3 regions of the Methylobacterium sp. Leaf93 genome follow, and region 3 is predicted to be linked to each of the others. Evidence: riboswitches for the same ligand, from Rfam matches in the RefSeq annotation. Region 3 holds a riboswitch; each other region holds the start of a gene.
The links. Region 3 has a riboswitch for cobalamin ahead of ASF26_RS12795 (CbtB-domain containing protein). Riboswitches for the same ligand answer to the same signal wherever they lie in the genome.

Region 1: another riboswitch for cobalamin. It lies ahead of ASF26_RS21675 (TonB-dependent receptor); the one in region 3 lies ahead of ASF26_RS12795 (CbtB-domain containing protein).
Region 2: another riboswitch for cobalamin. It lies ahead of ASF26_RS02990 (TonB-dependent receptor); the one in region 3 lies ahead of ASF26_RS12795 (CbtB-domain containing protein).

What each region holds. Positions count from the first base shown of each region.
Region 1 covers NZ_LMMS01000031.1:181,130-183,388, reverse strand. The annotation lists gene ASF26_RS21680 (TonB-dependent siderophore receptor) at 1-481, shown strand, start outside; cobalamin riboswitch at 579-777, shown strand; gene ASF26_RS21675 (TonB-dependent receptor) at 1,078-2,259, shown strand, end outside.
Region 2 covers NZ_LMMS01000001.1:691,201-693,459, reverse strand. The annotation lists gene ASF26_RS02995 (catalase family protein) at 1-805, shown strand, start outside; cobalamin riboswitch at 889-1,091, shown strand; gene ASF26_RS02990 (TonB-dependent receptor) at 1,202-2,259, shown strand, end outside.
Region 3 covers NZ_LMMS01000023.1:221,316-223,574, reverse strand. The annotation lists gene ASF26_RS12805 (DUF1636 domain-containing protein) at 1-153, opposite strand, end outside; gene ASF26_RS12800 (CbtA family protein) at 146-925, opposite strand; gene ASF26_RS12795 (CbtB-domain containing protein) at 956-1,132, opposite strand; cobalamin riboswitch at 1,189-1,383, opposite strand; gene cobU (bifunctional adenosylcobinamide kinase/adenosylcobinamide-phosphate guanylyltransferase) at 1,490-2,002, shown strand; gene cobO (cob(I)yrinic acid a,c-diamide adenosyltransferase) at 1,999-2,259, shown strand, end outside.

The sequences.
Region 1 (2,259 bases), on a different contig from region 3:
TTACCAGACCGGCGAGATCACGGTGAACGGCATCGAGGCCGAGGCGACCCTGGAACTTGCCGAAGGGTTCCGCCTGCTCAGTTCGCTCACCGCCCTCGACGCCCGGGTGACCAGGGATATCCCACCGATCTCCTTACCCGACGCGACCGGAAATCGGCCGATCCAGGTTCCGAACATCGTGATCTCGAACTGGGCCGACTACACCGTACAGACCGGCCTGTTCCGTGGTCTCGGCTTCGGCTTCGGCGTCCGCTACATCGGCGACACCTTCGGCGATACGGCCAACACGATCCGCGTGCCGGATTACTTCCTGATGGATGCGTCGATCCGCTATTCCTTCGACAACTGGCGCTTCCAGGTGGCCGCCAACAACCTCGCCGACAAAGTGTATGTCGGCACCTGCGCCCAACTCGGCGGATATGTCGGCTGCAATTACGGCGACGGCCGCCGCATCACCGGCTCCGTCACCTACCGCTGGTAGGCGACGCGCCTCCGATGAGATCGGCCCCGGATCGAACGGTCCGGGGCTTTTCTTTTGGGCTGTTGCCGTCGCGTCGTTGACGCGGTCTCCCGCCCTCGACTAGCTTGAGCATGACGGTTCCTCTTCGGGGGATCAAAAGGGAACGCGGTGAGGGCCTTGTGTCCGATGCCGCGGCTGCCCCCGCAACTGTAAGCGGCGAGTCCTTCATCAACACGTCACTGGGTGATCACCTGGGAAGACGATGAGAGGGCGTCGACCCGTGAGCCAGGAGACCTGCCGTCAGTCGTGGTCACACGCGAAACGCATCGGGCGGGGTGTCCTGGTGGGGTGTCGGGACGTTCGCATGTCGCGAACGCATCGGCTTCGTTCGCGGTGACGTGCCACTGCGCTGAGCCGCGCCTGCCGTTCGCCCGCGATGCCCGATCGTCCTTGTTCCTTCCGTTGCAGACTCGCTCCCGAGCATGCCCTCGGCGTGACCGCTTGGTCCCGCGCGCAGGCATTTTGCCCGGTTCGACGTATTGTAACGTTATAACATACGATTTAGCAGAGGGGGCGCGGCATTCGGCCAGCGATCACTCCGGTTTGCCCAAACGCACATGCCCACACAGGTCACCCATCGCGCCCCCGGCCGGACCTCCCCGGCCCGCGCCACCGCCTTGCTCGCGTCGCTCCTCGGCTCGACCCTCCTCGCCGGCGAAGTCCGAGCCCAGGATTCAGTCGGCCAGAATGCCGTCACCCTCGACCAGCTCACCGTGGAGGGGAGCGGGGTCAGACTCACCCGCGCTAACCCGGTCGGGCTCAACCTCTCGACCCCGTCGCGGAGCGCCAGCCGGCTCGGCCTGACGCCGCTGGAGACGCCCGCCAGCATCGATGTCATCAGCGGCGAGACCGCCCGCATCCGGGGCCAGAACACGGTGGTGGAGGCGGTGACGCAGAACGCCACCGGCATCACCACCATCGCGTCGCCCGGCAACGGCAACGGCGCCTTCTCCAGCCGGGGTTTCGCCGGCCCGAACTCGATCCAGCAGCTCTATGACGGCACGCGGCTGTTCGTGGGCGCCGGTACAGTGACCTTCCCGTTCGACACCTGGAACGTGGAGCGGATCGAGGTGCTGCGCGGCCCGGCCTCCGTGCTCTACGGCGACGGCGCCATCGGCGGCGTGGTCAACGTGGTCTCGAAGAAGCCGAGCTTCACCCCGATCCATGCCGCGCGCGCCGCCACCGGGTCGGACGGGCTCGCGCGCCTCGCCGTCGATCTCGGTGGTCCCATCGGCGACGCGGTGGCCTATCGCCTCAATGTCAGCGGCAACCGCGACGGCGGCTGGACCAGCCCGAACGGCGACTTCCGCAACCTCGCGGTCTCGGGCGCGCTGCTGTTCCAGCTCAACCCCGATCTCGCCGTCACCCTCAGCCACGATCTCGGCTACCAGGAGCCCGCGCGCTACTGGGGCACGCCGCTGGTCAATGGCCGGATCGTCCAGTCCCTGCGCAACAACAACTACAATGTCGACGGCGCGAAGATCGTCTGGTCCGACAACTGGACCCAGCTCAAGACCGAGTGGACGCCGAGCGCCGACATCATCATCCGCAACACCGCCTACCGCCTGCAGAGCCGGCGCCACTGGCTCGATGTCGAGCAGTACCGGTTCAATAACGGTACGGGACGGATCGACAGGTCCGACTACCTTGAAATCTATCACAGCCAGGAGCAGGTCGGGAACCGCTTCGACGCCGCCTTCAAGGGCAACGTGTTCGGCTTCCGCAACGAGTTCGCCATC
Region 2 (2,259 bases), on a different contig from region 3:
CGTCTCCACTCCGCGCGGCGTGGCGATCAAGATCGTCGGCGTCGAGGGCGAGCGTCTCGAAGGGTCGGAAGGGGACGCCACGCAGGATTTCGTGCTCGTCAACGGGCCGGCCTTCTCGGCGCCGGGACCGAAGCAGTTCCTGGCGACCCTGAAGCTCCTCGCCAAGACCACGGATCGGGCGGAGGGGCTCAAGAAGGTCGCCTCGGCGGCGTTGCGCGGCGTGCAGAGCGCGGTCGTGGCGGCCACCGGTTCGCCGAGCCCGGCCCTGGCGACGCTGGGCGGACAGCCCGAGACGCACATTCTGGGCGACAGCTTCTACAGCCAGGTTCCGCTGCGCTTCGGCGATCACGTCGCCAAGATCGCGCTCGTCCCGGTCTCGCCGGACCTGACGGCGCTTACCGATAAGCCGCTGGACGACACGAGCGCCCCCAATGCGATCCGCGAGGCGGTGCTGGCGCATTTCCGCCGCCATGGCGGCACCTGGGAGTTGCGGGCGCAGCTCTGCCTGAACCTCGAGGACATGCCGGTGGAGGACGCCTCCGTGGTCTGGTCGGAGGCAGCGAGCCCCTACCGCACCATCGCCACCCTCACCGCCGCGCCGCAGACGAGCTGGAGCGAGGCGCGCGCGGCTTTCGTCGATGACGGCCTGTCGTTCAGCCCGTGGCACGGGCTGGCCGCGCACCGACCGCTGGGTGGCATCATGCGCATGCGCAAATCGGCCTACGAGATGGGCAAGCGCTTCCGGGCCGAGACAAACGGCCGCCGCATCGAGGAGCCGAAAAGCCTCGACGCGCTGCCGGAGTAACGCCTGACGTTGCCGCGATGCGACAGGGCGGCGGCGATGGTCGGCATGGGAGAATCTCGCCATTGACCCTCCCGTCGCGGCCGACCTAGCCTGACGATGACGGTTTCCCTTCGGGGGATCAAAAGGGAACGCGGTGAGGATCTTGCGTCCGATGCCGCGGCTGCCCCCGCAACTGTAAGCGGCGAGCCCATCATCAACACGTCACTGGAGGCTCCGGCTTCTGGGAAGACGATGAGAGGGCGGTGACCCGCGAGCCAGGAGACCTGCCGTCAGTCGTGGTCACACGCGAAACGCATCGGGCGGGGTGTCCCGGTGGGGTGTCGGGCGTTCGCATGTCGCGAACGCATCGGCTTCGTTCGCGGTGACGTGCCACTGCCGTTGCCCGAGGTTTCGCCCGTGTCCGCCCATCCTCCACACGCTCTGCATCCCCTCCTCGTCCTCGCCATCCTCACATCCGCCTCACCGGCCCTCGCCCAGGCCGGCGCGGCGACCACCGCCGAGGCGACCCTCGACGAACTCTCCGTGGCCGCCGACACGCGTCCGCCCCCTGCCGCCGGTCCCGGTCTCGGCGGGGCCACGGGCGGAGCGGGTGGGGCCGAGGCGTTCGGCGCGCTGTCCGCGCCTGCCCTGACGTCGAGCTCGGGCGTCATCACCGGCAAGGCCCTCAACGACCGCCCGGTCACCCGCCCCGGCGAGGTACTGGAAGCCGTGCCCGGCCTCATCGTCACGCAGCATTCCGGCGAGGGAAAAGCCAACCAGTACTTCCTGCGCGGCTTCAACCTCGACCACGGCAGCGACATCGCCATCACCATCGACGGCATGCCCGCCAACATGCGCACCCATGGCCACGGCCAGGGCTATGCCGACATCAACTTCCTCATTCCCGAACTCGTCGGCGCGGTGGAGTTCCACAAGGGCCCGTATTTCGCCCGCGACGGGGATTTCGCCTCCGCCGGCTCGGTGCGGATCGACACGATCGACGCGGTGCCCCGCCCTCTCGCGCTCACTTCCCTCGGCAGCTTCGGCTACAAGCGGGCGCTCACCATCGCCTCCGCGCCGCTGGGGGAGGGGACCCTCCTCGCCGCCGGCGAGGCTCAGGTCTATGACGGCCCCTGGGTGGTGCCGGACGATATCCGAAAGCTCAACGGCGTGCTGCGCTACAGCCAGGGCACCGCCCTCGACGGGTTCTCCCTCACCGGCATGGCCTATTCCAACCGCTGGACGGCGACGAACCAGATCCCTCAGCGGGCGATCTCCGAGGGCCTGATCGGCCGCTTCGGCACCCTCGACCCAAGCGATGGGGGTAATGCGAGCCGCTTCTCCCTGTCGGGCCGCTGGAGCCGGTCGGACGACGGCGGCGTCACCCGCGCCAGCGCCTATGTCCTCCGCTCGAACCTCAACCTGTTCAACAACTTCACCTATTTCCTCAACGATCCGGTCAATGGCGACCAGTT
Region 3 (2,259 bases):
GATGCCATCGATGGCGGCTTCCGTCACCGCATCGCGCAGCGCCGAGACGAGGCGTGCCCCGGCGCGGGGCTCGGACGTGTCGCCGGCCATGCGGCAGGTGGCACAGACGTAGAGTACGACCGGGCTGCCGGCCTGGAGGTCCTCGTCAGGCATTCGACGCCGCCGGGCTCTTGCGCCCGACGCTGTTCCAGGCCCAGCCGAAAGCGAGGCCGATCACCGCCCAGAACACGAAGGCGATGCCCAGCGACCGCGCGGCGAACTGCGCCGCATAACCCGGCGGCAGGGCAGAGGCGGTGTGGCTCGTCTCCGGAGCGCCTGCCAAATGCGGCGCGACCAGAAGCACGAGCCCTCCAGCGATGGCGATGGAGGAGCGGCGGATCGCGATGAGGTAGAGCCCCATGGCGGTGGCGGCCGCGGTCATGATCCACCAGAACTGGCGTTCGGCGAGCGGGGCCGCCTCCATGCCGGGCAGTTCCGGCGGCAGGCCGAGGGCCGGGGCGAGAGCCACGGCGAGGAACCCCGCAATGGCGAAGCGCAGGCCGGTTTCCGGGCTCGGCTCGCGCCCGCAGGCGATGAGAGCCGCGCCCAGCAACAGGGCATAGCCGACGCCGCCGACGAGGGTGGCGAGGGCGGTGAAGACCATACGGGGCAGGCCGGGGCCGGGCTGCCAGGCCGGTGCGACCTCGCCGCCTTCGACACCGTCCGTCTTGCCGCCATGGTCATGGCCGGAATGGACGGGCACGATGAGGGAGGCCGGCGAGGCGCCGCGCGGCATCCATTGCGCGGCCGGCGCCGTGGCTTCGCCGCTCTCGTAACGCTCAGCCGCGATAATCAGTGGCGAGGTGAGGGCGAGCTGCAAGCCCGTGGCGACGACAGCCGCCAGGAAGCCTGCGACCAGGGCCGCCGACACGAGTCGGATCATCATGGAATCAGGTCCTGACTGAGCGCGAGGCGGTCAGTGGCAGGGGAAATTCTGGGCGTGCCGGAAATCGTGGGCCGCGTTGTGCAGCGCCATCGCCGGGGCGAAGCCGGCCATGAAGACGAGCCCGAGCCCGAGGAAAGCGGCCATGAGCATCGCGCCGAGACGCTCGTTGCTGCGGGTGCCGGTGAGGACGAGGGTGTTGGTGGTCATCGTGTCAGGTCTCCGGCCGCCCCGCCGGCGGCGTTCGAGGATAGAGCGGGAGGACGATGTGGTCCCCTTCGGAAGGCAGGTCTCCTGGCTCGCGGGTCGTCCGGTCCTGCCGCCTTCCCGGATCGCTCCAGTGGCCGATGGCAGGCCCGTCTCCGCTCACAGTTGCGGGGGCAGCTGCGGTTTCAGGCGCGAGCCCTCACCGCATTCCCTTTTCACCCCGTCGCCGGGGCACCGTCCGAACCTCGCTTCTACGCGCTCGCGCGACCGCTGACAACGCGGCGCCAAAGCGTTTTACCGGCTTTGACGGGGCAGGGCGGTTTCGCGCTAAAGGGAGCCATGCGGCAGCCTTCTCCAAGAATGACACTGGTCCTCGGCGGCGCGCGCTCGGGCAAGAGCCTGCACGCGGAGCGCCTGATCGAAGCCTGCCCCGCGCCATGGCTCTACCTCGCCACCGCGCAGGCCTGGGACGACGAGATGCGGGAGCGCATCGCCCTTCACCGGTCGCGCCGCTCGGCCGATTGGATCACGCGGGACGTGCCGATCGACCTGCCCGAGGCCGTCGCCGCGGCGACCGGGCCGGTGCTGGTCGATTGCCTGACCCTGTGGCTCACCAACCTAATCCTGTCCGAGGCCGATATCGAGGCGGCGAGCGCCGCCCTGATCGAGGCCTGCGATCGCGCGTCGGGGCCGGTGGTGCTCGTCGGCAACGAGGTCGGTCTCGGCATCGTGCCGGACAACGCGCTCGCCCGCCGCTTCCGCGACGCGGCCGGGCGCCTGCACCAGCGCCTCGCCGCGCGGGCCGACCATGTGGTGTTCATGGTGGCGGGACTGCCGATGATCGTGAAACCCCAACCCGGAGCGAGCGCATGAACGATCTGGAAACGAATGACCCGGAGGCCGACCGTCACCGCGAGAAGATGGAGAAGCGCAAGGCCGTCCAGGACGCCGAGGTCGCGGCCAAGACGATCGAGAAGGGCCTCCTCATCGTCAATACCGGCCCCGGCAAGGGCAAGACCACGGCCGGGCTCGGCCTCGTCCTGCGGGCGCTCGGCCATGGCTGGCGGGTCGGCGTGGTCCAGTTCATCAAGGGCGCCTGGGATACGGGCGAGAAGCACGCGCTGAAGGCC